DNA from 3 places in the Algoriphagus sp. SE2 genome. Region 2 is predicted to be linked to each of the others. Evidence: riboswitches for the same ligand, from Rfam matches in the RefSeq annotation. Region 2 holds a riboswitch; each other region holds the start of a gene.
What was found. Region 2 has a riboswitch for S-adenosylmethionine ahead of AAGF08_RS09290 (aminotransferase class I/II-fold pyridoxal phosphate-dependent enzyme). Riboswitches for the same ligand answer to the same signal wherever they lie in the genome.

Region 1 (10,700 bases), on a different contig from region 2:
GGTTGCAGAGAAAGGTTTGATGGTGATTGATGCCAAAATGAAAGGGAAAGCTGGACATGCCGCCCGAGAAGAGGGCGTAAATGCCTTGTATTTAGCTTTGGATGATCTTGAAAAGATTAGAAATTTTATCTTTAAAAAGGAATCTGCTTTTCTGGGGAAAACAAAGGTTTCGGCAACAGTTATTCATGCAGGAAAGCAACACAACGTAGTACCTGATCTTTGTGAATTCACATTGGATGTCCGTGTTACAGATGCTTATACTTTAGAGGAAGCATTAGATGAATTGAAGAAGAACTTAAAATCTGAATTGTATCCGCGATCTGTGAGATTACAATCCTCAAGTATTCCTGAATCTCATTTTATTTGGAAGATCGCAGAGAAATTGGGTTTAAAGACCTATGGTAGCCCTACCCTATCAGATCAAGCCTTAATTCCTTTTCCATCGGTAAAAATAGGTCCAGGCGATTCAGCAAGATCTCATACAGCAAACGAATTCATCTATTTAAATGAAATTCAAAATGGAATTACTGGATACATAGCTATTTTGGATACTTATACTAAATTATTAACGGAAGTACAGTAAATCGCACTATGAAACTTTGGCAAAAAGCAACTGGAAATAAGAAGGAAGTAGAAAATTTCACCATAGGTAGAGATCCTGAGTTCGATATAATTTTGGCACCTTTTGATGTGTTAGGTTCCATGGCACATGCCCATATGCTTACCAAAGTAGGTTTGTTGACTTCAGAAGATAATCAGCTTTTACAAAAAGGTCTAAAGGAAATTTACTATGAAATTGAAAAGGGCCAATTTGAAATTGCTTCTGGAGTAGAGGATGTGCACTCTCAGATTGAATTTCTACTAACTGATCGATACGGAGAGGTAGGAAAAAAACTACATAGTGGTAGAAGTAGGAATGATCAGGTGCTTGTGGACTTGAAACTATATTACAGAGCTGCCATACGAGAATTAGTAGAAGAGGCCACTACTCTTTTTGATTTACTAATCAAATTAGCTGATCAACATAAAGATGATCTTATGCCCGGATATACCCATACCCAATTAGCGATGCCATCATCTTTTGGTCTTTGGTTTGGCTCTTTTGCAGAAGGCTTAAGTGAGGATATGGGTATGTTGCAAGCTGCGTTTGATTTAGCTAATAAAAACCCATTGGGTTCTGCTGCGGGTTATGGTTCAAGTTTTCCTTTGGATAGAACCTATACCACTGAATTGCTAGGTTTTGCTGATCTACATCATAATGTAATTAATGCCCAAAATAGCCGAGGGAAAGCCGAAAAAACCTTGGCTTTTGCATTGGCTGGAATTGCTGGAACTTTAAATAAACTGGCAAGCGATATTTGCCTGTTTATGAATCAACATTTTGGTTTTATAAGTTTCCCGGATGATTTAACTACGGGAAGTAGCATAATGCCCCATAAAAAGAACCCAGATGTATTTGAGTTAATGCGGGCTAAAACCAATCAAATTCAAGCTGTCCCCACGACAATCTCCTTATTGTTAACAAATACGACTACTGGATATCATCGCGATTTGCAGTTATTAAAAGAAGAGATTTTTCCTGCTATAGATACGATTAGCAATTGCTTAAGTATGTGCACATTTATGCTGAAATCCATAAAAGTCAAAAAAGGAATTCTGCAGGACCCATTTTTCAAACATGTCTTTTCAGTGGAAGTGGTTAATGAACTAGTGTTGAAAGGAATTCCATTCAGAGACGCATATAAGCAAGTTGGGATGGGTATTGAAGCAAATAATTTTTCACCAGACCAAAACAAAATTTCTCACTCACACGAAGGAAGTATCGGAAATCTTGGATTACCAGAGATTTCTCAAAAAATGAAAAAAGCTGTTAAGGGATTCAACTTTGAAGAAATTGATGCCGCATTTTTAAAACTATTAAGCTAGTCTTGAATGATACTGGAAAATTTGTAATAGTCTAGTCGAAAAATTATAATTTACACAAGTGTTTATTTTAAACGCATTTATATAATTTTAATATTCTTTCATGGAAAGCCTATTTGGTAAGAACATCAAATATGATCTTAAGTCAAGTTTGGTGGTATTTTTAGTAGCACTTCCGCTATGTCTTGGGATTGCAATCGCAAGTGGTGCCCCTCCTATGTCTGGATTGATTGCAGGAATTGTTGGTGGAATCGTCGTGGGTGCTTTTTCAGGATCTCATGTAAGTGTCAGCGGTCCTGCAGCAGGACTCACAGTAGTTGTTTTGGATTCTATTTCTTCCTTAGGGACTTTTGAATTGTTCCTAGCTAGCTTGGTTGTAGCAGGATTGATACAACTTGTTTTGGGAATAATGAAAGCTGGGGTTTTAGGATATTATTTCCCGCATGCTGTAATTAAAGGAATGCTCACCGCCATAGGTTTGATATTAATATTGAAGCAGATCCCTCATGCATTAGGATATGATAAAGATACTATGGGTGATGAGACATTTTTACAGTCTGATAATCATAATACTTTTACAGAAATCTGGTATGCGATAGAGTTTAATAGCCCGGGAGCTATTTTAATTGTTTTAGTAGCATTGGCGATAATTATATTTTTTGAACGACCCAAAATCACAAATCACAGAATTTTGGGTGTTGTTCCTGGAGCACTTTGGGCAGTATTATCAGGAATTTTAATTAACGAAACTTATCAATATTGGAAACCTGACTGGTATTTGGACAGAGAACATTTAGTAATGCTTCCATCTGTAAACAATTTTGGGGAATTAAGTAATTTAATAACCTTCCCTGATTTTTCTTTAATTTCAGATAGTGCTTTCTGGATCATAGCTGTAACAATTGCAGTGATCGCATCAATAGAAACACTGCTTTCAATAGACGCTGCAGATAAGATGGATCCTCAAAAAAGGATTACACCTAACTCAAGGGAATTAGTTGCCCAAGGAATTGGTAATACTGTTTCTGGTTTAATTGGTGGGTTGCCAGTGACGGCCGTAATAGTAAGAAGCTCTGCAAATATTACCAGTGGTGCCAAAACAAAACTTTCGGCTATTTTACATGGAATTTTACTGATTGTTTTAATCTTGGCTATACCTGGGATATTAAGTAAAATACCACTCAGCTGCCTAGCAGCGATTCTGTTTTTTGTAGGTTATAAACTAGCCAAACCAACTATTTTCATTTCAATTTATAAGCAAGGCAAAGATCAATTCATACCATTTATTGTGACTGTATTGGCGATTCTATTAACTGATTTATTGATTGGAATAGGAATAGGCATGGCATTTGGATTATTCTTTGTGATTAAAACTAACTTTCAAAAATCAATCAGGATTACGGAGCATAATGGAAATTATTTGGTACAACTTCAAAAAGACGTTAGTTTTTTAAATAAAGCTCCTTTAATGAAAGAATTGGAAAAAATCCCATATGGGGCTCAGGTGGTAATAAATGCGGAAAAAGCAAGATTTATAGATCATGACATTCAAGAGGTTTTGAATGATTTTATCTTGACCTCTTTTGATAAAAATATTGAAGTAACGACGGAAGGATTCCGTTATAAATTGACAAATTCACTATGAAACCTTACGAAAAACTTCTGCTGCAGAATAAGGCCTGGTCTGAAGAAATGAATGAAACAGATAATACATTTTTTCAAAGATTGGCTCAACAGCAAAAACCTAAGTTTTTATGGATTGGCTGTTCAGATAGCCGAGTTCCTGCAAATCAGATCACAGGTACTGAACCAGGTGAAATTTTTGTACATAGAAATATAGCAAACATGGTGGTGCACACAGATCTTAATATGTTAAGTGTGCTACAATATGCAGTAGAAGTCTTAAAGGTTGAGCATATTATTGTTTGTGGTCATTATGGATGCGGAGGAGTAGCTGCAGCACTCACCAATAATAATTTGGGATTGATCAATAAATGGCTTCGTAATATAAAAGAGGTCTATAAAATGTATAAAGATGAAATTGATGCCATCGAGAACCCTTCTGAAAAAGCAAATAAATTAGTTGAGTATAATGTCATTGAACAATGTCAAGATTTAATTAAAACCTCCATTATTCAAAAATCTTGGAATCAAAGAAAAGCACCTCACGTTTATGGTTGGGTATATGGATTAAATAATGGATTAGTTTCTGAGTTAGTTAAAATTGAACCTGATTTTGAAAATATCAATCCCATTTTCAGGTATGATAAAGATCAATTGGGATAATCATTTCAGAATAATCATCTGAAATTGATAATTCATTTTGAAAATCCAATTACGGTCTATTTATTTGTGTAATCCTTCTCTTTTTTTAGTGTAAGGATTTATAAAGAAGAGGCGAGAGACAGGCTCAATGACCCTCTGGCAACCTGGAAAATCCAAGGTGCCAATTCCTGCCAATTGAGATGGTCTCAATTGGAACTATAAATTCTTTACAATATGTACAGCGGATTTTCTTCTCTTTTTCCCTCAAGACCTTTTCAGTTTACACTTACTCTTTTTCCAACTGCCATACCAATTAGCAGTCAAAAAATGATAAGCCCTTTTATACTTAAACAAGCCTTATCATTTTGTATAAAATCGTATACTCTAAATTTTAACAATAAACTCTCAAATCTATGTCTACTTTAAAATTTGAAACACTTCAGCTTCATGCTGGACAGGAACCTGATTCTACTACAAACTCGAGAGCAGTTCCCATTTATCAGACCACTTCTTATGTTTTCAACAGTGCCGAGCACGGTGCAAACCTCTTTGGATTAAAAGAATTTGGTAACATATATACCCGAATTATGAATCCGACGACGGACGTTTTCGAAAAAAGAATGGCCGCTCTTGAAGGAGGTGTTGCTGCCGTGGCAACAGCTTCAGGACAAGCTGCACAATTTTTAGCTTTGAATAATATTCTTGGTGAAGGAGATAATTTTGTTTCTACCTCTTTCTTATATGGAGGTACTTATAATCAATTTAAAGTCGCTTTCAAGAGAATCGGGATTGATGCAAGATTTGCAAAGGGAAATGATGCGGCATCTTTTGAAAGTTTAATTGATGATAAAACCAAAGCAATTTACCTGGAGACTATAGGAAATCCCGAATTCAATATTCCTGATTTTGAGTCTATTTCTGCGTTAGCAAAAAAATATGATATTCCCTTGGTTGTAGATAATACATTTGGAGCAGGTGGGTATTTATTTCAGCCCATTGCACATGGTGCAAATATTGTCACCTCTTCAGCTACAAAGTGGATAGGTGGGCACGGAACTTCTATAGGAGGCATTATCATTGATGCGGGGAATTTCAACTGGGGAAATGGAAAATATCCTCAGTTTTCAGAGCCTTCAGAAGGATATCATGGTTTAAATTTTTGGGAAGTATTTGGTGAGAATAATCCTTTAGGTCTTCCAAACATTGCTTTTGCAATCAGAGCTAGAGTCGAAGGGCTTAGAGATTTTGGTCCAGCTATTTCACCATTTAATTCTTTTTTACTCCTACAAGGTTTAGAGACGCTTTCCTTGAGAGTTCAAAGAACAGTTGACAATGCTCTTGCAGTTGCAACTTGGTTGGAAAACCATCCAAAAGTACAGAAAGTAAATTACCCGGGACTTTCATCTTCTCCTTACCATACTTTAGCAAAGAAATATCTAAGAAATGGTTTTGGAGGTGTTTTAAGCTTTGAAGTGAAAGGTGATAAAGAAGAAGCTTCTAAATTTATTAACAGTTTGGAGTTGATTTCTCACCTAGCTAATGTAGGTGATGCTAAGACTTTGATAATCCAACCATCGGCTACAACCCATCAGCAACTTTCGGATGAAGAGCAATTGGCTGCAGGTGTGACTCCTACTCTATTGCGAATTTCCGTTGGGATAGAACATATTGATGATATCAAAGCTGATTTGCAGCAAGCTTTTGAAAAAATATAAGTGTTAATGAATTTAAAAAGTCAATTCGCAACGATTACCATGTCTCAGGAATTGTTTCATTCGAGTACCCCATTAGAATTAGAATCAGGTGAGATTCTTTCAGAGTTTGATTTAACATATACGACCTATGGGCAATTAAATGAGAAGAAATCGAATGTAATCTGGGTCATTCATGCTTTGACTGGAGATTCAAATGCTTCGGAATGGTGGAGTGGGTTAATAGGGGAAGATAAATTCTATGACCCATCCTACTATTTTATTATTTGTGCAAATCTTCTTGGATCTTGTTATGGTTCAACCAGCCCTTTGAGTACTATTCCTAACTCGGAGCAATCATACTATTATGATTTCCCTGAACTAACTACAAGAGACTTAGCAGCAAGTTTGGAAAGGCTTAGGGAATATCTAAAAATTGAACAAATTCATACACTTATTGGAGGCTCCCTAGGAGGTCAAGTTAGCTTAGAGTGGGCTTATACCTTAGGGAAAAAACTTACAAATGCTGTGATACTTGCGTCAACAGCAAAAACGAGTCCTTGGGTTATTGGAATAAATGAAGCTCAAAGAATGGCAATTGAGGCGGATAATTCTTGGGGTAAAAAAACAATAGATGCTGGAAAAAAAGGGTTAGAAGCAGCTAGAGCTATAGCAATGCTTAGTTATCGTCATCCAGATGATTTTCAAAAGAAGCAGTTAGATTTTGAGGAAAAATTAGATGGATTTAGAGCTGCATCCTATATAAGATATCAGGGAAATAAAATTTCTAAAAGATTTAATGCTTTATCTTACTGGACCTTAAGTAAAACTATGGACAGTCATGATCTAGGTAGAAAAAGAGGAGGAGTGAAAAAGGCCTTAAGTGAAATTACCGCAAAGGTATTAGCTATTGGAGTTAATTCAGACTTATTATTTCTTTCTGAGGAGTCACGGTTTATATGTGAACATGCTCAAAAAGGAACTTTCAAAGAAATTAATTCAACTGCAGGGCATGATGCTTTTTTAATTGAGTTTGAGCAACTCTCATATTTCTTGAAATCATTTTATTTAGAAAATAAGTAAAGAGGGAGATTACCACATTACTTATTTACTTTAGTCCATTCCACTGTTTTACCAATCCAGGAGAATCCTAAATACCCCTTCACCTCTAACTTCTCCTGTCCTTTAAGTTTTAGCTCGCATGAATAGGTTTTCCCTGAATTGGGATCGTATATTTTACCACCCTTCCAGATTCCATCATCATATTTTAATCCCTCTAGAATGGTTAAACCCATAACAGGCCTATTTCTTAATTCTTCATTTTCGTTTGCTTTATCAAGTACAGGGGTACCATCTTTGTTAGGGTTATCTAACCAAATAATTTTACCTAAGTATTGATCGCCTGCATTCATAATTTCAATTTGAGCAGTCTTCTCTGTATTAAGCCAAGTACCCAAAATAAGTGAGTCTGATTGTGCTTGTATATCAAAGGGATTCAAAAAAAGAATACAAATTAGAAGCGAAGCAAAATGACAATTTTTCATAAAAACCTCTTTAGTAATGATCTATTTCAATATAGCTTTAGATTTAATTAAATAATTTATAAAGATAATACATGATTTTAGCATCTCAACAGATTAAATTTGAGGAACTTACTCTGATTCTATTAAAAGAAAAAGCTGTTTGGGTACCTGAAATTAATTCAATCTTTATAGCAGATTTACATTTTGGTAAAGCCGCACATTTCAGAAAATCAGGAATCCCAATCCCCGAACCAATTCATCAGGAGGATTTAAATATTCTTTATAGTTTATTAACTACTTATGATCCTAAAAATGTTTACTTCCTAGGAGATTTATTTCACAGTGACTTGAATAATCAATGGAATACGCTGAATCATTTTTTAAGAGGGTTTCCGAATATCAATTTTAACCTGGTTTTAGGAAACCATGACATCCTACCCTCTTCAACCTATGATCTATCTACTTTTAGCGTTTTCAAAGAACCTTTGGAAATAGAAAACCTTATTTTATCTCACGAGCCTTTAGAAGAAATTAGAGATGGCAAAATAAATTTATGCGGACATATCCATCCAGGCATAAGACTTGTGGGAAAAGCTAGACAATCAGTCAGGCTTTCCTGTTTCTTTTACCGACCAAATCAATTAATTCTTCCCGCATTTGGAAGGTTTACAGGCTTGGCATTAATACAGCCAAGTTCAAAAGATCAGGTTTACGGAATCACAAAAGAAAAGGTGATTCCAATCCTTTCCTGATTTTAGATTGGTTATAAGTTATGCACTGATTATTTTTGACCAGAAATTTTATTTTATGGCGAACCAACCTCGAAAGAAAAAAATACTAGGTCACTTCAAATTCGGAAGTGTTTTATTTAGTACTACACTTTCCCTTTTCATCGTTGGGTTATTTGGAGTGATTCTGATTCAAGCGAAATCATTAACCAGCATGATCCGAGAAAATATTGAGGTTCAGATTTTTCTGGATAAAAATTTAGAGGAAAGTGAAATTTCAGAGATCAAAGAAAATCTGCAAAGTCGTCCATTTATCCTTAGTAAAAGTGACACTATAGGTCTAAAATTCATCTCTGATGAGGAAGCTGCAGCCACTTTTATTGAAAGTACCGGTGAAGACTTCACAAAATTCCTTGATGATAATCCACTTCGGGATAGTTTCGTAATAACTATTGCTGAAGAATTTCAAACTTCCGAACAATTGGATGCAATTGTAGCAGAAATTCAAGCGATTGATGGGGTTTTTGAAGTTTCTTACATGACTGATTTGGTTGACTCAATCAATAAAAATTTGTTAAAAGTCAGCTTAGTTTTGGGTGGGTTTATTTTAATCCTCATCATTACAGTAATTATGTTGATTAATAATACCATCCGTTTGGCCTTGTTTTCACAGCGATTTTTGATCAGATCCATGCAATTAGTTGGTGCCACTAGAGCCTTTATTAGAAAACCGTTTTTAACAAGAGCTTGGTTTTTTGGAATGCTTGCCGGGGGTATTGCATCTCTGACTTTATATGGTTTAGTGAAATATACTCAAGCAAATATTGAAGGATTTGGCCTTCTTCACAACGAAGAAATGTTGATGATTCTTTTTGCCATATTAGTTGGCGTTGGAGGAGTTTTATCGGCTTTGAGTACCTTAAGAGCAGTAAATAAGTATTTAAACATGTCTTTGGACGAATTATATTAACATGAGCAAATCACATTTCCCTTTCTCTAAAAAAAATTATCAGCTCATGGCCATAGGTTTTGCTCTGATCGTTGTGGGATTTATAATAATTGGATTGGATAAGGAGCCTCATGGAAATGGTTTCCTTGGATTAACCCTTGGCCCTATTATTACACTTTCAGGTTTTATTTTTGAGTTTTACGCCATCTTCGCTAAAACAGAGAAAAACTAGGAATGGAAATTATCGATGCTATAATCCTTGGAATCATTCAAGGGTTGACTGAGTTTTTACCTGTGTCGTCAAGTGGTCATTTGGAGTTAGGAAAAGCAATTTTAGGAGAATCTAAAATGCCAGCAGAAGGGCTAATGTTTACTGTCGTTGTTCATTTCGCTACAGCTTTGAGCACCGCTTTGGTTTATAGAAAAGATATCGTTGAAATTCTTACAGGGATATTCAAAAATAAATGGAATGAAGAGACTCAATTTGCAGTAAAAATCTTTATTTCCATGATTCCAGCCGGGATTGTAGGATTATTTTTTGAAAAGCAATTAGAATCCCTATTCGGAGGAAGTGTGGTATTTGTAGGATATATGTTGATTTTAACTGCCATCCTCCTTTTTCTCGCCGATAAAGCTAAAACTACCAATAAGCCTGTCACATTTTTCAAATCATTTTTAATAGGGATTGCTCAAGCAATAGCTATTCTTCCTGGAATTTCAAGATCTGGAGCAACAATATCGGCTTCAGTAATATTAGGAGTTGATAAATCCAAAGCAGCTAGATTTTCCTTTTTAATGGTTGTTCCTTTGATTTTAGGAAAGATTGCAAAAGATCTTTTAGATGGAGCTATTTCTATGGAAACTCAGGGAATAGGATATTTAACAGCTGGATTTATTGCGGCATTTATTTCGGGTGTGATAGCATGTACTTGGATGGTGCAATTGGTGAGAAGAAGTAAACTAAGCTATTTTTCAATCTATTGTCTTGTGGTAGGAATTGTTGCAATTTTTTCAGGCTTATATTTGTAGAATGCAGGAGCAGAAACCTTATGGAGAAGTATTTTTGATTAATAAACCTCTTGAATGGACTTCATTTGATGTGGTGAAAAAAGTCAGGAATGCACTTAAAATTAAAAAAGTTGGACATGCTGGGACTTTAGATCCCTTGGCAACTGGCCTTTTAATTATTTGCGCTGGAAAAATGACCAAGCAAATCGAAGGTTTTATGGGCAAAGAAAAAGAATATACCGGAACATTTATTCTTGGTGCCACAACCGAATCTTTTGATTTAGAGAAGCCTGTAATCCCAGTTGCAGATCCTTCACATCTCACCTTATCTGATATCGAATCCGCAGTAGCTGAACTGACAGGAGATATTCTTCAAATTCCTCCCATGCATTCAGCAATTAAAGTTGACGGAAAAAGAGTTTATGAATCTGCCAGAAAAGGAATAGATGTGAAAATGGATCCAAGGCCAGTTCACGTGAGGGAATTTGAAATTACAAGATTTGAGGAAAATGAAATTGATTTTCGTATTTCCTGCTCAAAAGGAACCTACATCAGAAGTCTAGCCCGGGACCTAGGAGAGAAATTAAAAGTTGGGGCATATATGAGTGCTTTG
Region 2 (10,700 bases):
GTGAGAAATATGCTCCATATGAATAATGGGCCAGATATGCCTTTCAGTGAAATTGGTATGATGGCTGGAGTTTACCAGACTGATTGGAGTTGGGCTCCATTATTCGGAGATGTTGATAATGATGGAATGCGAGATCTCTTGGTAACCAATGGATTTCCAAGAGATATTACGGATAAGGATTTTGCTAATTATAGGGCAGATGTAGGTAGTATAGCGTCCACAAGACAATTATTGGACTCTATTCCCATAGTAAAAATCCCAAATTATGCCTTTCGTAATGTAGGAGAACTGAAGTTTGAGGATTCTGGACAAGAGTGGGGTTTAAGCAAAGCTTCGTTTTCAAATGGCGCGGCATTGGTTGATTTTGATCTTGATGGAGACTTAGACTATATAGTAAATAATATCAATGATCCTGCTTTTGTATTTGAGAATAAACTTTCTGATGAAAAAATGGATCATAATTTTTTAAGAATCCAATTGAGAGGGACTTCTCAAAATCCGCTAGGATTAGGGGTGAAAATTTCTTTGAATCTTAATAATGGAAATTCACTATATCAAGAGCAACAAGTGGTGAGAGGCTATATGTCTTCAATTGATCCTGTTTTACATTTTGGATTAGGGAAAGAATCAAGTGTGCAAAAGATTTCCGTACTCTGGCCTGATGGAAAACAGGAAATAATAGAGAATGTTCCTGCGAATCAGGTTTTAAAGGTTGATTATTCGAATTCAAATCAAGGACCCAAAAATCTGGCAATCTTAGACTATAAAATTGGTCCACAATTGTTTTCAGAGGTTTCAAAATCTTTGGGATTAAATTATACCCACGAAGAGGTAGATAAAATTGATTTTTACATTCAGCGAACTATTCCTCATAAGTTGACTCAATATGGGCCAAGCTTAGCTGTGGGTGATATGAATGGAGACGGAATGGAGGATTTATTAGTTGGGTCTTCCAGCGGATATTTTCCTAAAGCCTTTTTTCAAGATCAAAATGGTATTTTTTCTGAAGTTGACATCTTGAAAAATGAAAATCCTGTATTTGAAGAGATGGGGATGCTTTTGGTGGATATAGATAATGATTTTGATCTAGATTTATATTTAGTTAGTGGAAGCAATGAATTTCCCCCTGAATCTGCAGAATATTCTGACCGATTATACCTTAACGATGGTAAGGGTAACTTTTCACTGGATAAAAATTTCTCATCAGTAAAAGCAAGTGGATCTACCGTGAGAGCGGCAGATTTTGATGGTGATGGATATCTTGATCTTTTTGTTGGAGGGAGAACTCCAGTTTCAAAATATCCTATGCCGGAAAAGAGTTTTCTATTAAAAAATAATAATGGAAGTCTTGAGGATGTGACAGATAAAATTGCCCCTTCCTTGAGAGAAGTTGGAATGGTGACCGATGCTGTTTGGTCAGATATTGATTTAGATGGACAGGTAGATCTTGTGGTCGTTGGTGAATTAATGGCTATCACTATATTTAGGAATGATGGAGGAGAATTTTCTAAGTTAGAGAGTACTGGGTTAGAGAACTTTTTAGGATGGTGGAACTCTATTTCGCAAGGTGATTTTGATAAGGACGGTGATACTGATTTTGTAGTAGGAAATATCGGTGCCAATAATCCATATAATCCAAGCATAGAAATGCCTGTAAAGGTATATGCCAAAGACTTTGATAATAACGGAAGTGTTGATCCTGTTACATTTGCTTATTATAAGGATCGTGAGGGAGATTACAAATCATATCCAAGCCATTTTTGGGGAGATTTATATGGCCAAAGTACTTTATTTAGAAAGAAGTATGAGCGCTATAAAACGTATGCCCTAAGTACAGAGCAAGATTTATTAACACCTGAGGAAAAAGAAGGCGCGTTAATTTTAACTGGGAATTTTGACAATTCTGCTTACATAGAGAATTTGGGTAATGGACAATTTACATTAAAAGCATTGCCTAGAATTGCTCAAATAGGACCTGCAAATGGGGTTGTCTCGGAGGATTTTGATAAGGATGGGAATCTAGATGTCGCACTGATTGGTAACGATTATGGGAATGAAATTTTTATCGGGAAGTTAGATGCCCAAATCGGATTAATCCTAAAGGGAAATGGAGAAGGAGAGTTCGAACCTATGAAAGTTACCGAAAGTGGCTTTTTGGTACCTGGTGATGGAAAAGCTTTAGTAAGAATTCCTTCAGTTCAAGGTTCTTCAATCCTAGTTGCATCTCAAAATAGAAATGAATTAAAAGCATTTCAAACTAAAAACCCTAAAGAGAGATCTTTCAAGCCAGGGGATGATGTAATGGCAGTGTATTTAGAGTTTGGTAATGGGAAAACTCAACGGGTGGAAACTACGTTTGGAGCTGGGTTTCTTTCTCAATCAAGCCGGGAAATCCCAATCTCCAAAGAAGTTAAAAGTTTAAAAACAGTTGATTATAAAGGTCAGGTAAAAGAAATTGATCTCGATCCCCAAGACTGATTTATTTATAGAGCTGTCCTGGTTGAACATGGCAGATTTCAATCATTAGCTCTGCAACTTTATCAGTTACATCCTCAAAATAAGCCTTTCCCTTTTCGGCAGAGGCTTTTTTTGGGTTTCCTATGCCGGTATCCTCAGTCACTTCAGACCATTTTCGTTCTGCCCAAGCCCATTTTTCTCTTAGACCTATGATGACTGATTTCTTTTCGGATCCATCTCCAGCCTCTTCCAAAGGAGAAACCAAATGGGGCTGCAAATGCATGATCAAGGAAGTTTCCATTTCATCAGCATGGTCGCCCATTTCTTCGAAATATTTTGTCTTATCTAATGCTTGAAACCAATTACAAGTGAATAATAACATTTCAGGAAATGAAAGTCCTAATTCCCTTAGCATGGTTTTAAAGTCATTTCCTCCATGACTATTTACGATTAAGAGCTTTTTTAATCCTTGTCTATTTAAAACCTCAATTAAATCTCTCAGTATAGCTAATTGGGTGCTTGGGTTTAGATTCATATCCAAGTATATATCAGATTGGCCTGTATTCACTCCAAATGGAATCGTAGGAAGTACAATTATATTTGCTCCTTTTTCCCAAGCTTTTCTTCCGCTTTCTTCAGCAACGGCATCAGCTTCATAAACATCAGTTCCATAAGGCATATGGTAGTTATGTGCCTCAGTTGCTCCCCAAGGTAGGATTGCTAATTCAAATCGATCTGTTTTTAGGTTTTTCCAACTTGCTTCTTTTAATATATATGGTCTCATTTTGATGGGTTTATGAATGAATTAACAGAAGATTAGTTTTTTTAGAGGCAATTTTAATAATTTCAGGCCTCATCCGAAATTAAGTTTTATGTCTGAAAGAAGAAAGTTTATAAAGAAGTCACTTTTAGGTTCTGCTTTATTTGTACCCAGTTTAGCTAATGCATTCAAAAATTCACCAAAAGATTCAATAATTGGTGAAAAGCCTCTGATTTTATCCACTTGGAACCATGGTTTGCCAGCAAATGCGGCAGCGATTTCGAAATTAAAAGAAACAGGAAGTATTCTGGATGCAATGGAAACAGGTGTCATGGATACTGAATTAGATTTAAGTAACCTTTCTGTCGGACTACAGGGGTTACCAGATAGAGAAGGCATCACAACCTTGGATGCATCTATTATGACTGGAGATGGGGCATGTGGGTCTGTTGCATTCGTAAGACAGATTAAACATCCTATTTCATTAGCTAGGGTTGTAATGGAAAAAACTCCACATGTAATGATAGTAGGAGAAGGGGCCAGACAATTAGCAATAGCAGAAGGATTTCCTTTAGAAAAGGAGGAGTTAAGCCCAAATGCGAAAGCTGCCTATGAGAAATGGAAAATAACAAGCAAGTATAAACCAATTATTAATATAGAGAACCACGATACGATAGGTATGATTGGAATAGATAAGGATGGAAATCTTGCTGGAAGTTGTACCACAAGTGGTTTGGCCTATAAAATGCATGGAAGAGTAGGAGATAGCCCGATAATAGGAGCGGGACTTTTTGTTGATAATGGAGTAGGTGCTGCTACTGCAACTGGCTTGGGAGAGTCTATCATAAAAATATGTGGTAGCTTTTTGATTGTTGAATTGATGAGACAAGGCAGGACACCTCAAGAGGCATGTGAAGAAGCTGTAAAAAGACTAATTTCAAAAAATGACAATATCAATGACCTTCAGGCAGGCTTTTTAGCGATCAGTAAAGAAGGAGAGTTCGGAGCGTACGCTGTACATCCCGGATTTAATTTCGCAAAAGGCACCTTATCCTCTAATATTATGATAGATTCTAAAAGTCACTTTTAAATGAATAAGGTTGTTCTGGAATCACCCGTATATAGTGTTGAGGCAGCTTTAGAAGCAGCAGAATATGGAGTAAATAGACTGGAGTTATGTTCCAACTTCCCAGAAGGGGGAGAAACGCCCAGTACAGGAATGTTGAAGTTTCTTAAATCGGAAGTGGATATTCCTATTTTCGTCATGATTCGACCAAGAGGAGGGGATTTCGCCTATTCCCAAAAAGAGCTTATGGTGATGAAAAGGGATATTGAATTGCTGGGTGATTTAGGAGCAGATGGATTTGTCTTTGGCGTATTGGATTATAATGGAGCTGTCAATATTTCTGCCTGTGAAACACTAATACGAACTGCATCAGGGAAACCTTGTACTTTTCATCGTGCCTTTGATGCTGCGTCAGATCATTTTGATGCTCTCGAAGAAATAATTGGTTTAGGGTTTGAACGAATTCTAACTTCGGGCGGAAAGAATACGGTGACTGAAGGCATAGAGTTATTGAAGAGTTTAATTCAGATTTCAAGAGATAGAATATCAATTATGCCTGGAGGTGGAACTAAGCCTGAGCATGTTTCAATTTTAGCGAACGAAGGATTTTTGAAAGACATTCATGCTTCTTGCAAAATTTGGAAACCAAATAAAAACAACTTTGTAAATCCAAACGTTTCATTTTCAGATGATCCTGAATCTTTTAAAAAGCACCTGTTAGTAGATCAAGAATCGGTATCTAAGTTTCTTGAAGCTATTGAATCTTTATGATTTCTCTTCGCCACACAGTACTCATTTTAATTTTGGGATTGTTTTCCTGTAGCCCAATATCTGAAAGGAAGCAACCTCCTCCTACTTTAAACCAACTGGCCTCTACGGATCTGAAGCTTAATGGGGAGCAATTGGCAGATGCTTATTGTGCAACTTGCCATTTAAAACCTGAGCCTGATATTTTGGATCAAAAAACATGGGGAGAAAAAGTTCTTCCCGATATGAGAAAAAGGTTAGGACTTTTATTGGACGAAGATATTGGTACGACGATGCCAGTGGATATGGATGTTCCAAAAGGAATATATTCTGAATTTCCATTGATTAAGAAAAAGGATTGGGATAAAATACTTAACTATTATTTAGATAATTCTCCTAGTTCTCCATATCCACAGGAAGAAAAAAGAACGGCCAAACTCGGTGTTCCGGGATTTGAGTTGATTAGGCCATCTTATTCTGAAGTTTTACCAGATTTGGTGACCATGCTTCGTATTAATCCAAATACAGGTGATTTATGGCTTGGTCACAGATTTAAATCCTTATTCATTTTAAACTCCAAATCTGGTTTTCAAATTAAAGACTCAATAGGTACTGAAACGGCACCTGTTGATATTAGATGGGTAAATCCTGATGAATTTGAATTATTGACCATGGGGCTTATGGATCCTTCAAATGATTCCATTGGCTCTGTAAATCGTTTTGAAAAATCAGGTGATAAGTGGAATTCTACAGCTGATATTAAAGATTTAAAAAGGCCTGTTGATATCGAATATGCCGATTTTAATAATGATGGAGTTTTGGATAAAGTTATCAGTGAATTTGGTGACCATGTAGGAGACTTAAGCCTCTATCTTTCTTCAAACCAAAATTGGAATAAAATCATCTTGAAAAGTGCCCCAGGGGCAAGAAAAGTAATTATTGAAGACTTAGATTCTGATGGGGACTTGGATATTCTAGCTTTGATGACACAAGCTAATGAAGGTTTTTTTGCCTTCTTAAATCAAGGTGATGGTATTTTCAAAGAAAAGGTAGTGTTGAGATTTCAACCTGCTTTCGGCTCAAGTGATTTTGTTTACGAGGATATGGATGGGGACGGTTTAAAAGATTTGGTCTTGGTCAACGGAGATAATGCCGATTTATCACAGATTCTTAAGAATTTTCATGGTGTTCGAATTTTTAAAAATCAAGGAGGTTTGAATTTCGAGCAATTTTGGTTTTATCCAATGTATGGAGCAAGTGGTTTGGAAGTTGAAGATTTTGATCAAGATGGCGACAAAGATTTATTCGTATTATCATTCTTCCCGGATAAAGAACAAAAGCCAAATCAAAATTTACTCTATTTTGAACAAACAAAAAATCACGACTTTAATCCATATACGCCATTTACAACCAATGATTCCCATTGGTTAATCATGACAAAAGGTGATTTAGATCTTGACGGGGATATGGATTTGGTAGTAGGGTCCTTTGAGTTTGATGATTTATATTCAAAACCAACAAAGCCCTGGTCTCCTATTTTAATCTTTAAAAATGAAAAGAAATAATATTTTGTAATACATGAATTTATCAGTATTTACTACTAAATTAATTTAATTTATTACTATCTATTTTTATAGATAGTATTTTTTCGGTAAATTATTCTTTCACCTTTAAATTATTTTATCTATGGTTAAGAGTTTCCAAGGAGTTAGAATGGTGGAGCCCAAAAAATCTCCTGCTTCCCAAATATTAGTTAAAGATCATATGAGTACGAATCTGGTTACTTTTAATCCGGAGGATACAATTGATATGGTCTTGGAAGTTTTAACAAAAAGGAAAATATCAGGTGCTCCTGTTCTTGATGAATCAGGTGCCTTAGTTGGGATTATTTCTGAGGTAGATTGCTTAAAAGAGATAATTAAAGGAAAGTATACCAATACCCCTAAATTTCCGGGTAAAGTCAAAGAGCATATGAGCACAGACGTGATTACTTTGGGTCAGGAATTATCACTTTTTGATGCTGCACAAAAATTTTTAGAACTAAAGATCAGAAGATTCCCGGTAATGAAGGATGGTCGATTAATAGGGCAAATAAGTTTGAGTGATATAATCAGGGCATTTCCTAAACTTCAACAGACTACTTGGTAAAAATAAAGGTCCCTGAAAGGGACCTATTTTATTTTGATCGTTGAAGTGCTTTTTCGATGTCTTCAATGATGTCATCAACATGTTCCAATCCAATAGATAGTCGGACTAACCCATCACTTATTCCTACCCTTAAGCGTTCTTCGCTAGATAATTTACTATGAGTGGTGGATGCAGGGTGGGTGACAATACTTCTACTATCTCCCAGATTAGCTGTCACAGAAATCATTTGTAATTGATCAATAAATTTCTGTGCTCTCTCTAACCCCCCTTTTAATGTTAGCGTAATAATCCCTCCGCCGTATTTCATTTGTTTTGTGGCTAAATGGAATTGAGGATGAGATTTTAAGAAGGGGTAATTTACATTTTCTAACTCAGCATTTCCCTCAAAATAGCTTGCTACTTTTAAAGCATTCTCACAATGTCTATCCATTCTTACCCCTAAAGTTTCCATACTTTTTGATAAGATCCAGGCATTGAAAGGAGAAATAGCAGGACCGGTATGTCTTGTAAAAAATTGGACCTCTTTCATTAATTCTTCTCTACCTAGAATCAATCCTCCTAGAACTCTTCCTTGCCCGTCTATATACTTTGTGGCACTATGCGTGACAATATCCGCTCCCCATTTTGCAGGTTGCTGTAAATAGGGAGTAGCAAAACAATTGTCAACTACAAGAATTAGATTATGGGCTTTTGCAAATTTCCCTGCCCATTCTAAGTCAATGATCTGAAGGCCTGGGTTAGAAGGGGTTTCAATGAATAGCATTTTGGTATTGGGCTTTAAAAGCTTTTCCCAATTTTCAATATCTGAAATATCACCATAAGTTGATGTAATTCCCCATTTAGGAAATACGCGGGTTAATAGCTGGTGAGTTGAACCAAAAAGAGATCTAGAAGCTAAAACATGGTCGCCTTGCTGTAAAAGAGAAGCGATACTTCCAAACATTGCGGCCATTCCTGAAGCTGTAGCAATACCGGATTCAGTCCCTTCAGCAGCACAAATTTTTTCAATTAATTCACTTGAATTTGGATTGGCGTATCTAGAGTAGATGTTTCCTTGGATTTCATCAGCAAACATAGCTCTTGCTTCTTCTGCAGAATCAAAAGTGAAACTAGAAGTAAGATATAAGGGTGATGAATGCTCTTTTTGATTGGATTTTGAAGAATTAATCCGAATAGAATTAGTCTCGAAGTGCTTGCTCATAGCGTAATGCCTGAATTAATAATTTAATAAAAGGCTCATCAGTTTGAGAAAGCCAAACCTAAAGCGGTCAAATCGAACTAAAATGGGGTTTTTAAAGAATAAAGCCAATTTATAGTTCCCGCTAAGGGTAGGACTTGGCACCTTTCCCAAGATTCGGGATGGTTGCCAGAGGGTCAATGAGCCTATTCTCTCGCCTCTTCTTTATAAATCAGTTGCCTGAAGTGCTACAAAGTAAACCTCCGTAAGGTTGATTTCCAAATCAATCCTTTCAATTATTAAATTGATTCATGGTTCGTTCAATACCAATAGTACAAAATGCCAAAATCATGTCAATTGCTTTGTCCATTATTATTGGTAATTCCGCAAATTCATCTTGGGTGAATCTGCCTAATACAAAGTCTACTTGCCTTCCTTTTGGAAAATCATCCCCAATTCCCATTCGTAATCTTGGATAATTTTGGCCACCGGTAAGCGCTTCTATATTTTTAAGACCATTATGACCTGCAGCACTTCCCTTAGGCTTCATTCTTAAACTTCCAAAAGGAATAGCCACATCATCTACTAAAACTAATATGTTTTCTTTCGGGATGTCAAGCTCTTTCATCCAATAATTCATAGCTTTCCCACTTAGATTCATGTAGGTGGTAGGCTTAATCAAATGAATAGCCCGACTTTTGTATTTAAACTCAGTTTTAAAAGCCAAGCGATCACTTCTCCAAGAAAGAGATTCTTTATCAGCCAACCTATCGATGGTTAAGAAGCCGATGTTATGCCTTGTTAGTTCGTATTCTGGCCCGATATTTCCCAAGCCAACGATGAGATATTTCATATAGGGATTTGTCCAATGGGTAAAAATAAAAAATCCTGCTCAGTTTAAAGAGCAGGATTTTTATCTTGATTTGTTGAAGTTTATGCTTCTTCTTCTTCTTCTTCAGTCTTCTTTCCTCTAAGCGCTCTTGGGATACCAATAGTAACCAAAGAAACGTTTGGACTAGTTAGGATATCAAAACCTTCGGCTTTTAATTCAGAAACCTTGAAAGATTTACCTAGATCAAGATTAGTAATATCCGCTTCAATGAAATCTGGAAGTTGAGAAGCTAACCCCTTAACTTTCAGTTTTCTTGTTTTGAATTCTAGTTTTCCACCTTTTGCAATACCTGGAGAACTTCCAGAAACTTTTACAGGGATTTCAAACTTGATAGGCTTATCTTCAGTATAAGCCATAAAATCAGCGTGAAGTAACATTTCACTTACTGGGTGAAATTGAGCGTCTTTTAAAACAGCCTTTACGATTGTTCCTTCGATGTTCAATTCAACCAAATGTACTTCAGGAGTGTAGATCAATTCTCTAAATAAAATGATTGGAGAATAGAAATGGATTTGCTCAGGTATACCTGGTCCATAAACAACGCAGGGTACATTGCCAGATTCTCTGATTTCATTTAGAGAGGCACTGTCGAGATTTGCTCTTTTAAACCCTATAATCTCAAGTGTTTTCATAAGATATATATTTAATAAAATTGGTTCTTAAATAAATAAAGAACTGATAGAAGTGTGACCTGTTACCGCATGAATTGCTTTTGCGAATAGATCTGCTACTGTCAAAACTTTAATTTTTGAAGATTTTTGTTTCAAAGGAATAGTATCTGTAATTACCAATTCCTGCAAAACTGAATTTTCAATATTTTCATAAGCATTTCCAGAAAGAACACCATGCGTTACAATAGCTCTTACTGAAGTAGCTCCTTTTTCCATGATAATTTGAGCTGCTTTGCACAACGTCCCCGCTGTATCTACTAAATCATCAACTAGAATGACATCTTTTCCCTCTACATCACCAATTACTTGCATGGAAGCAATTTCATTGGCTCTTTTTCTGTGCTTGTCACAGACTACCATTTCAACTTCAAAATGCTTTGCGTAAGCCCTGGCTCTTGCAACTCCCCCGACATCAGGTGCCGCGAAAATCATATTATTCAGATTCAGTGCGCTCAAATAGGGCACAAAGATAGCTGATCCATTTAAGTGATCCAAAGGTAGATCAAAAAAACCTTGAATTTGTCCTGCATGTAGGTCGCATGTCATGATCCTATCTGCACCAGCTGAAGTAATCATGTTTGCTATAGCTTTGGCAGCAATGGAAACTCTTGGCCTATCCTTTCTATCTTGTCTAGCATATCCGAAATATGGAATTACAGCACAAACTTTATAAGCACTTGCTCGCTTGGCTGCGTCAATCATTAGGCATAGTTCCAAAATATTATCACTAGGTGGATTGGTGCTTTGAATCAGAAAAACAGTACAACCACGTATAGACTCAT
Region 3 (10,700 bases), on a different contig from region 2:
ATTACAGGATAAATCCCAAAAACTGCATTTGCAGAAAGCCATTTCTCTTTAATTAAGCTGTCTAACATCTGATTTGCATCGTCAAATAACTTTTTAGCTTCCAACCCAACAATTGGGTCTTCCAAAATCTTTGGATACCTACCACTCAGCATCCAGGTGCTAAAAAATGGAGTCCAGTCAATATATTTTCTTAAAACACTTAAATCAAGGTTTTCTAAAACGGTATTTCCTAATTTCTTTGGTTTATTTGGATTGAAATTTTCCCAATCAATAACTACAGGGTTAGCCTTTGCCTCTTCATAGGAAACCAGCTGCTTCAAAGATTGCTTTGATTCATGTTCCACTCTCAATTGAGCATAAGTTTCTTTTATCTTTAATCTATATGACTCTTTCGTTTCCTCTGAAATTGCTTCTCCTGCAATAGGGACAGACTTACTCGCATCAGTGACGTGAACAACCGTACCGCTGTAAACTGGATCAATTTTAACAGCAGTATGAATTCTAGAAGTAGTTGCTCCGCCAATTAAAAGAGGAATTTTCAAACCTTGTCTTTCCATTTCTGATGCAACGTTGACCATCTCATCTAGGGAAGGGGTAATTAATCCACTTAAACCAATGATGTCTACTTTGTTTTTAATGGCTTCATCAATAATTTTTTGTGCATCTACCATCACACCCAAATCAATAATCTGATAGCTATTACAGGCCAAAACAACCCCAACGATATTTTTTCCAATATCATGAACGTCTCCCTTGACTGTTGCCATAAGGATTTTTTTAAGGGAACTTTCCTCTTGGCCTTTCTCAGGTAAAGGCATAAATGGTTCTAGATAGGCTACGGCCTTTTTCATTACCCTAGCCGATTTTACAACCTGAGGAAGGAACATCTTACCTTCTCCGAATAGATCGCCTACCACATTCATCCCATCCATCAAAGGCCCTTCTATTACCTTCAAAGGATTTTGAAGTTCTTGTCTAGCAGCTTCCGTATCTTCGATTATGAAATCTAAAATACCTTTAATCAAAGCATGCTCTATCCTTTTTGAAACAGGGTCTGATCTCCATGCTTCATTAACTATTTCTTTTTTACCAGAAGACTTAACTGTTTCAGCAAAGTCCAAAAGTTGCTCGGTAGCATCCTCTTTTCTATCAAAGAGGACATCTTCTACCTTTTCAAGTAGGTCTTTTGGGATATCATCATAAACTTCCAACATAGTAGGGTTAACTATCCCCATATCCATTCCATGATGAATTGCATGATATAAAAAAGCTGCATGCATAGCTTCTCTAACGGGATTATTCCCTCGAAAAGAGAAACTCACATTACTCACTCCACCACTCACTTTCGCTCCTGGAAGATTTTCTTTGATCCATTTAGTAGCTAAAAAGAAATCCAAAGCATTTTTCTTATGCTCATCCATTCCAGTAGCAACAGGGAAAATATTGGGATCAAAAATTATATCCTGAGGATTGAATTTAACCCTGTCAACCAATATCCTATAGCTTCTTTCACAAATTTCAATTCTCCTCTCGTAAGTATCTGCCTGACCATTTTCATCAAAAGCCATTACAACAACCGCTGCGCCAAACTTTTTGATCGTTTTTGCCTGAGCAATGAATTCCTCTTCTCCATTTTTCAAGGAAATAGAATTTACAATTCCTTTACCTTGGATACATTTCAAACCCGCCAAAATAATTGACCATTTTGAGCTGTCAATCATGATGGGGATTCTGCTTATTTCAGGTTCAGAAGCTATTAAGTTTAAAAATTTAACCATAGCAAACTCCCCATCAAGCATGCCTTCATCCATACAGACATCCAAAATTTGTGCTCCTCCTCTTACTTGATCAAGAGCAACTTCAAGGGCCTCGTCGTATTGCCCATTAAGTATTAATCTTGCAAATCTCTTTGAGCCGGTTACATTGGTTCTCTCTCCGATGTTTACAAAATTGATTTCCGGAGTTAAAACCAAAGGTTCTAGTCCAGATAATTTCATGTATTGTTTAGTACCCTTCACCTCAGTCTAATGTTTCTTCTATTTCTTCTTCTATTTTTCTTGGCTTGTAGCCATCAGATAATTGCGCCAAAGCAGCAATATGTTCTGGTGTCGTCCCACAGCATCCTCCAAGAATATTTAGCAATCCTTCTTTTAAAAAGTCTTTTATCTGATTTGCCATTTCATCAGCTCCCTGATCATAAGTACCAAACTCGTTGGGAAGTCCGGCGTTCGGGTATGCACTTACATAAAAAGGAGATTTTTTAGCTAAAACTTTTAAATATGGTCTTAATTCCTTAGCTCCTAAAGCACAATTTAAACCTACCGAAAGAAGCGGGACATGAGAAATAGAAATTAGAAATGCCTCGGTCGTTTGACCAGAAAGTGTTCTTCCCGAGGCATCCGTAATCGTTCCCGAAACCATGATTGGAATTCCCCCTTCTCTTGGATCCAAAGGAAGTCCACGCTCCTCAAAAACATCCTGAATAGCATAAAGGGCGGCTTTCGCATTCAGTGTATCAAAGATAGTTTCTACCAATAAAATATCAGAGCCTCCATCCAGCAATCCTCTCACTTGCTCAGCATAGGCCGTGGCCAATTGATCAAAAGTAATTGCTCTATAACCAGGGTCATTGACATCAGGAGAAAGTGATGCTGTTCTGTTAGTTGGACCTATTGCGCCAGCCACAAATCTTGGTTTATCAGGATTTTTGACAGAAAATTCATCTGCAATTTCACGGGCTATTTTTGCTGACTGGAAATTGATTGAATAAGCCAAATGGGCCAACCCGTAATCTTCCTGCGCAATTGAAGTTCCTGAAAACGTATTGGTTTCAATAATATCGGCTCCAGCCGTCATATAATCAGCATGTATTGCTTTAATGACATCTGGACGGCTAAGAGATAATAAATCATTATTACCCTTTAGCGATTTAGGATGGTTCTTTAATTCAGGAGTTCTAAAATCTTCTTCTACAAGAGAATAACGTTGGATCATTGTACCCATGGCACCATCCAAAATTAAAATCCTTTTAGAAATTTGCTGAAGTAATAGTTCGGTTCTGTTTTGCATTTTAGTTTATTCTTCAAAAAGCTAATCGAGCAAAACACGGAAAAAAGTACCAGGACTCTTCCGCTCATCTATTTCCGCAATTTCGGAATGGGAATTAGCACCTTGATGACAGGTTGCTAAGACGTCGTAGGGCCCTTCCCTCAGTCTTTCTCGATAAGCTGACCAAAGGTAATATCATTTTGCTAATAAAACAGGCTACTTGATCAATTTTGATGACCAGTTTCCCAATATTATTACAAAATATTAAGGTCTTACCCCAACTCCAAAACTCAAATACGGTGCTGACATGTATGAAGACATACTATAATCTCCAAGTTTATAATTGGCTAGAGGTAATTCATATCCAAAAGAAGTATTTAATACAAGATCAAAAAGATTCCTTTGCCCGATGGGAATTCCATACTCTACAAAAATCTCAGGTTTAGCCATTAGCCCACTATTTTTTAAATAACCATCAAAAGCTCTTTGCTCAAATAATTCTGGGAAATTAGGCTTTCCTTTTTGAGTGAGTGTATACCGTATATTTCCATATCCTAAACCAGCCAATCCACCGATGGCAATATTTTTAAATTGAATGATTTTCATCCCTAGGTTTCCATAAACCCTTAAACTATTTAATGAATGATTTCGAAGGTTATTTGCCTCTCCGCTCATAGCTAGATTAAAAACATCAGCACCATAAAGTAGATCTCCACTTTCTCCAAGAATTCTTAATCCCAAATTTGAAGGAGAACCATCAAAAGGATTTAGGCCTGCACTCTCTAACTTTTCATTAAAACCATTCGGACTGGTAAAATGTATTCCATTCAACAAGTAAAAACCTATACTCGCATCTTTATAAAAGAAATTTCTATCCGGTAAAGTCAAACCTGCCCCAACCCTGATAAATGCTCCGCTTTGGGCATTTTCAAAAGAAAGCTCATTCAAGTTCCATTTCCCTTCAAACGGACTAAAAGCGTATCCCAACTTCAATAATACTTCAAGTGCTTCTTCCCTTCCCGGTAAGTCAAAATCATAACTTAATTGGAAGCCCGTTTCTGTTAAAAAATTACCGTAGTACTGGCTCCCTTTTTGAATATCTTGCTTCCTCAAAATGAATCCCTGTGAAGGATTAGATAAAAACTCCTCTAAGTTTTGACTTGAGTTTTGAGGTAACATTTGAAAATTCAAAAAACCTGCCCCAATAGACATATAATGAATTAATTGAAACTTTGACTCCTCAATAAAAGCATACCCAATATTTAATAGAGCCCTCGAGGTTCTATAATTGATCTTAAAGTCATCAAATTCACTTTTCATACCCCGGTTATGATAAAGCTCCATACCAATGACAAAGTCATTGTATCTAGCTTGATAGCCTAAACCTACCGTATGATATTTATTTCTGAGGCCTGTCAATCCTCTATCCTCCAACAATTGATCAAACTGTCTTAGTTTTGCTCCTGAAGTTCCTGCCATTACATAAAAAGAAGATCGTTTGGTAACAATACTCTGAGCAGAAACCTTACAGGAAAGACCTGTAATCAGAATAAAGAGAAAAAGACGCGAAAAAAGGGGCATGAAGTTACTCTGTTTGAAGTCGACACTCTGGTCTTGTTCTTTTATAGGCAAAATTAATGCTAAATAGAATTTTCTGGATTATCTTTTCTATTTAGTTGCTGAATTAATTTTCCGTAGAGCACATCAGGATTAAAGGGTTTTGGGATGAAATCATTAAACCCGATGTCGGTCATCTCATTTTTCACTTCATTTAAAGAGGTAGCAGTTAAAGCTAATATTGGGACGTTTCTTTTTTCTTTATTCGAATGACAACGAATAGCCTTTGCAGTAGAAAAACCATCCAAAACTGGCATTTGAAGGTCTAATAAAACCAAATTAAAATCTCCTTTATCAAATTCCTTTAAAGCCTGTTTCCCATCCGAGGCAATAACCAAATTCCCAACATTCCATTTATTAAGGAATTTTTGAATAAGAATCTGGTTGACATAATTATCTTCTGCAACTAATATTGAAGCATTGGTCAAGGATTTAACAGTACTGATTGAAACATCTTTCGACTTGGTTTTAGAGAACTCATCAATTTTAAATCTCGCTGAAAATTTAAAAATACTGCCTTTACCCTCCTCTGAACTTACGGAAATTTCACCACCAAAAAGGGCAACAAGCCTTTTTACAATCGCTAATCCCAATCCCGTACCTCCATACTTTCTTGTGGTAGAAGTTGATGCCTGGGTAAACGCTTCAAAAATAGTCTCAATTTTGTCAGCCGGAATCCCGATCCCAGTATCCTCCACAGCAAACTCTATTAGAGTACTATCTGATTCTCGAACTAGCTCTTTCAAATCAATTTTTACATATCCATTTTCAGTGAATTTGATAGCATTAGATATTAGATTATTAATTATTTGACCAAGTCTAACAGGGTCTCCAATAACTTGACTTGGTATCTTCGGGTCTATGCTGAACTTTATTTTAATCAGCTTTTCATTCGCATGAAAACTGTGAGAGTGAACAATTCTTGAGATCACATTTTGCAAATCAAAAGGAACCAATTCCAGCTCAACCTTTCCAGAGTCTATTTTGCTGAAATCCAAAATATCATTGATCAGAGCCATTAAATTCTCTGCTGAAAACTGAAGGGTTTTTAAATTTTCTAATTGATCAGGTCTTGGGTTACCTTCGACAAGCAAATGGGAAAGCCCAATAACTGCATTCATAGGAGTCCTGATTTCGTGACTCATAATTGAAAGGAATTGGGACTTGATCAAAGATGCTTGTTCCGCATTTTCTTTTGCTTTAAGCAATTCCCTTTGAGCCTCTTTTAATCTTGAAATATCACGAGCGATTCCAGTATAATATTTTGACTCACTGTTTTTATCCTGAATCAATTTTCCATTGGAATTAAAAACTTTATACTCTCCATTTTTATGAAGTAATCTAAATTCCAAAAACTGATTTTGAGCAAGGAAATTATCTGTAGAATCCAACATTTTTTGAAATTCACCCATATCATCTGGATTTAAAAAGTCAAAAATACTCCTTCCTATTACATCCTCTGTTTTATAACCAAGGTACTGATAAACGTTTGGAGAGACATACCTCAGTACAAACGTCTCAGTCAATGAAAAAATAATTTCGGTAGACTCTTCCACTAAAGTCCTGTATTTTTCTTCAGATTGAATAAGATCGATTTTTGCTTGGTGTTCATCAGTAATATCCCTAATGATACTAAGTACAAACTCAACCTGACCTTTTATTATGATCGGTCTAAATGTTCTTGAATAATATCTTCCCTTTATCGGAAACTCTGATTCAATAATTTCCCTATCATAATAAACTCGATCTAGTAGAGCACTTACTTCTTCATAGGGTGTCAGGTGAATTTCCCATAAAAACTTTCCCTCAAAATCTTCACGCGTGATACCCCAATGGTCAAAATTAGTCCCTTCAGCAACGATATATTTACGCTCTTTATCCAAAAGAAAAATATTGGTACCAGGAATATTTGAAGCTAAGAGTCTATACTGTCTATCCCTTTCTTCACTAATCCTCTCAAGGTTCTTCCTGTCGTTAATATCTTGGAGAATTCCTTCATGAAGATAAATCTTACCAGTTTCATCTAACACTTCTCGGGTTTGATCTTCTACCCAAATGTATTGGCCATCTGATTTCTGCAATCTATAAGATCCAGAAAATGACTTTATGCCTTTACTTGTTTTTGTGGTATAAGCTTTTTCTCTTATTCTCCTGGCATCTTCAGGATATAATAAATCTAGAATTGATTTCTTTGAATCAATTAACTCTTTTGAATTATATCCGAATCGATTAATATTTTCTGAGATGTATACTATTCGAAAATCATTATTCGGATCTACCCGAAATAAAATTGTGGGACTATTTTCTACAATTATTTTAGCCCTATTTGCCAGTTTCTCGGTTTCGTACTTTTCGGAAAGATTTCTTAGCACGAAGGAAAAACCGATTTTTTCATTTTTTTCAGAAAGAATTGTTTGAACAGATAACTCAAAAGGTTCTTTTTCTTTATCGCCAATTTTAATGTAAATCTCCTTTTTCCAAACTGATGAATCACCTTGGATAGAAATAAAATTTTCAAGACTTCTATCAGAGTCATAAAATTCAAAATAGTTGTATAAGCTCCCGATTAATGGTTCATTTTCTCGGGCTCCACATAGCTTTTTCGCAGCCTCGTTGACATAAATGAGATTTAAATCAAGTCCAGTAACTACAATAGGATCGTTAACCTGCGTCAAAATTTGAGATTGTAATAACAGGTACTCTTCGGATGCTCTTTTTTCTGTGATGTCAGTACAAAACCCGAAAACTTCTACACTTTGATTAAAGAAATGATGTCTAGCATCAATTTCATAACTTACAATTACATCACTTTTTTCTGGTGAAAGCATTCTAAATTCTCCCGATGTAGGACTTCGTAACTCAATAGTCTCTCGTAAGTTTTTAATAAAGCTTTTTCGATATGCCTTCTGGATGTTATAAATTAATGTTGAAAACCTCGCATAAGTTGGTTTATCCCCTAAACCGAACATTCGTGCCAACCCTCCTGAAAAATGAAAACTATTCCTAGTTGGGCTATATCTCCAAGATCCTGACCTTGCTAATAATTCGGTGGTTGCAAGTAAATTCTCATTTCTCTCGATTCTTTGAAGCATTTGACCGCCCTGATATGCAGCAAACAAAATATCCCCCAGTTGCCTTAAAATTTGAAGTTCACTTTCATCAGAAATTATATCTTCATCCTCGAGCTCAACCAACAAAACACCTTTCAATCGAAGAGAAGAAATCATTGGGATCAGTATAATTGATTTTTCTTTGGATGATTTAATCAATTTAACTTTTCCGAAATTTGGGGAACTAGGTATTTTTTCGATAATACCATCCAAATCGGTAAGATCAAGAGTTTGAGTATTCTCTCCCTTTGGGTTTTGCCATTCCGTTAAAATCTCAAACTTCTTATTTTCCAGATTTCGAAGTATAACCTTAGAGCAATTTGCATTTAGTGAAGTACTTAGAATAGTAAGGACATCTGTAAAATTCTTATTTAAATCTTTTAAATTCTCATTAATAAGATGGTGAGAAATTTTATTAATTATATTTTCAAATTCTAATCGTTTTTGAAGAGAAAAATCCGATTGGATATATTCTGTTATATCTCTTGCGCTAAATAGAATTCCTTTGATATAGGGATGATTTCGTAGATTTTTAGCATAGCTTTCAATGTATATTTTCTTACCACCCTCTCTATGAACCCAGAAATCAATATTTACCTCATCCTCCGATTCGAATACACTTTCAAAGCTACCTTTGACTAATTCTATTATTCCAGCGTCAATAAACTGTTTAAAATTTTTACCGATTATGTCTTCAACCTTAAATCCTAATTTATTACCTACGTTTGGGCCAATAAATTTATAATTCCCTTCAACATCCAAAATTGAAATCAAATCATGGGTGTTATTCAGGATACTTTCTAAATATCGAAGATTAAAAGATTCACTTTCCAAAGCTTCAGCTTTAGGATTACGAAGCATAGATTCAGTATAGAACTTTGTTCGAACCCCTTTTAAAATTAAAAATCGATCCTGATAGCTTGAAGGTAGCGGAACAAAGCTCCACTCAAACAAAACATATTCGGATGACTTCGATTGCAGCGATTTAAAAAATGTAAAAGGCTCTAATTCTTTACCCTGAAAATATTGCGCTATCTCTTTAATTACATCAGGATATTGAATGAATTTCCTCCAGTCTTCTTCAAGAAAATTAAAGTTTGATTTAAAATAAGCATTGAAAAAAATTATTTCTTCAGAATCGATCATAAATAGCGGTTCGCTCATTTGGTCGAAAAAATCCGAAATATCAAATTGTTGGAACATTGTCATACCTTAATCACTTTAGTTATTCTAAAGTCATTTCATTAAAGTTATTAAATGATTCATAATATGGCTAAAAGTAAACTAACTTTCCAATAGGCCTTTCCATTATTTAATTATCTCTAAATATTCTCTAAGCAGAAATTCTGTTTTCGGGAGAATCAAGAAATTAACAAACCCTATTTTCAATTTTCTCGTGTTAAAATGAACGAGATCAATTTTAAAAATAAAACTAACTTATGATTATTTCAACCACACCAAGCCTTGAAGGTTATCAAATAGAAGAATATTTGGGAGTTGTTTCTGGCGAAACAATTATCGGTGCAAACGTATTCAAAGACTTTTTTGCAAGTATTACCGATATAGTAGGCGGAAGATCATCATCGTATGAGCAAGTCCTACGAGAAGCAAAAGCCACGGCCATGTCTGAAATGGAGATGCAGGCTAGAGTTTTTGGAGCGAATGCGATAGTCGGAATTGATTTAGACTACGAAACAATCAGGGATGGTATGCTGATGGTCACAGTCAGTGGGACAGCAGTTAAAACTTCCAAACTATAAATCTAAAGTCCTGAAAATTCAGGACTTTTTTATTTGATGTAATACATTTTCAATAGTTGCCTTTTTACAAACAAACTCTCCAATTATCACTACAGGAGCTGATTTGCAGTAATCCATACATTTCGTCTTAATCAGTTTGCACTGTCCTCTCAGTTCTTTTGATTTTATCTCTTCCCTAATTTTTTTACGAAGCGTTTTCGATCCTGATTTTATACAATCGGATCCTCCACAAACAAATATGAGTTTTCTTTTAGATTCCATTTACCCCCCTGATACAGCCTGCATCATTAATCCACAAAGGTAAGCCCCATAGGTACCAGCAGCATATCCAAGAACAGCTAACAATACTCCAACAGGTGCTAAAGATGGATCAAATGCTGAAGCTACTATGGGAGCAGACGCCGCACCTCCTACATTAGCCTGTGATCCAACTGCCACATAAAAGAACGGTGCCTTAATTATAAAAGCTACAATTAACATGACAAGAATATGGAAGAACATCCATAAGATTCCTATTAAAAACAAAATTGGTGAATCTAATACAGCTCCAAGATCCATTTGCATGCCGATCGAAGCAACAAGAACATATAATAAAACGCTTCCTACTCTTGATGCTCCAGAACCTTCGAGATTTCTTGCTTTAGTAAATGAAAGTAATAAACCCAAAGTGGTGGAAACAACCACAATCCAGAAAAAAGCAGAATCTAAAGAATACTGGCTTAATTGAGGATAATTCTCTCCAATCCAAGGTGCCATACCATCTGCAACCCAATGAGAAAACCCGGTTATCCCAAACCCGACACCTAGAACTACCATGGTGTCAGAAAGAGTTGGGATTTTCATAATACCAGCTCTAAACTTTTCAATCTTATCCCGCAATTCATAAATAGCAGAACTATTTGCTTTGAATTTTTTGTCAATCACTTCTGGTTTTCCTGCCCAATACAGTAAAACTGCCATCCATAAATTAGCCACCAAAACATCCACAGCAATCATTTGACTGAAAAGCGAAGGACTGGCTCCAAAAACTTCAAGCATTGCAGTTTGATTTGCACCTCCACCAATCCAAGATCCAGCTATAGTAGCCAACCCCCTCCAAATTTCGTCTGGCCCGCTCCCTCCCAATAATTCTGGTTGAATAAAACCTACAGTAGCTAATGCCAGA

Region 1: another riboswitch for S-adenosylmethionine. It lies ahead of AAGF08_RS07905 (O-acetylhomoserine aminocarboxypropyltransferase/cysteine synthase); the one in region 2 lies ahead of AAGF08_RS09290 (aminotransferase class I/II-fold pyridoxal phosphate-dependent enzyme).
Region 3: another riboswitch for S-adenosylmethionine. It lies ahead of AAGF08_RS10275 (homocysteine S-methyltransferase family protein); the one in region 2 lies ahead of AAGF08_RS09290 (aminotransferase class I/II-fold pyridoxal phosphate-dependent enzyme).

Annotation. Positions count from the first base shown of each region.
Region 1 is NZ_JBCLWJ010000005.1:63,422-74,121, reverse strand. Features, by position in the region: gene AAGF08_RS07925 (M20 family metallo-hydrolase) at 1-583, shown strand, start outside; gene argH (argininosuccinate lyase) at 592-1,926, shown strand; gene AAGF08_RS07915 (SulP family inorganic anion transporter) at 2,027-3,568, shown strand; gene can (carbonate dehydratase) at 3,565-4,209, shown strand; SAM riboswitch class I at 4,305-4,413, shown strand; gene AAGF08_RS07905 (O-acetylhomoserine aminocarboxypropyltransferase/cysteine synthase) at 4,602-5,903, shown strand; gene metX (homoserine O-acetyltransferase) at 5,910-6,962, shown strand; gene AAGF08_RS07895 (DUF2147 domain-containing protein) at 6,980-7,423, opposite strand; gene pdeM (ligase-associated DNA damage response endonuclease PdeM) at 7,495-8,154, shown strand; gene AAGF08_RS07885 (permease-like cell division protein FtsX) at 8,210-9,100, shown strand; gene AAGF08_RS07880 (DUF3098 domain-containing protein) at 9,102-9,311, shown strand; gene AAGF08_RS07875 (undecaprenyl-diphosphate phosphatase) at 9,314-10,108, shown strand; gene truB (tRNA pseudouridine(55) synthase TruB) at 10,110-10,700, shown strand, end outside.
Region 2 is NZ_JBCLWJ010000006.1:89,428-100,127, reverse strand. Features, by position in the region: gene AAGF08_RS09320 (VCBS repeat-containing protein) at 1-2,478, shown strand, start outside; gene AAGF08_RS09315 (creatininase family protein) at 2,480-3,241, opposite strand; gene AAGF08_RS09310 (N(4)-(beta-N-acetylglucosaminyl)-L-asparaginase) at 3,330-4,307, shown strand; gene AAGF08_RS09305 (copper homeostasis protein CutC) at 4,308-5,054, shown strand; gene AAGF08_RS09300 (VCBS repeat-containing protein) at 5,051-6,595, shown strand; gene AAGF08_RS09295 (CBS domain-containing protein) at 6,717-7,178, shown strand; gene AAGF08_RS09290 (aminotransferase class I/II-fold pyridoxal phosphate-dependent enzyme) at 7,207-8,379, opposite strand; SAM riboswitch class I at 8,486-8,589, opposite strand; gene pth (aminoacyl-tRNA hydrolase) at 8,648-9,208, opposite strand; gene AAGF08_RS09280 (50S ribosomal protein L25/general stress protein Ctc) at 9,289-9,879, opposite strand; gene AAGF08_RS09275 (ribose-phosphate pyrophosphokinase) at 9,907-10,700, opposite strand, start outside.
Region 3 is NZ_JBCLWJ010000007.1:46,003-56,702, forward strand. Features, by position in the region: gene metH (methionine synthase) at 1-1,997, opposite strand, end outside; gene AAGF08_RS10275 (homocysteine S-methyltransferase family protein) at 2,020-3,069, opposite strand; SAM riboswitch class I at 3,131-3,229, opposite strand; gene AAGF08_RS10280 (hypothetical protein) at 3,313-4,629, opposite strand; gene AAGF08_RS10285 (PAS domain S-box protein) at 4,689-8,984, opposite strand; gene AAGF08_RS10290 (YbjQ family protein) at 9,215-9,535, shown strand; gene AAGF08_RS10295 ((2Fe-2S) ferredoxin domain-containing protein) at 9,554-9,796, opposite strand; gene AAGF08_RS10300 (DUF819 family protein) at 9,797-10,700, opposite strand, start outside.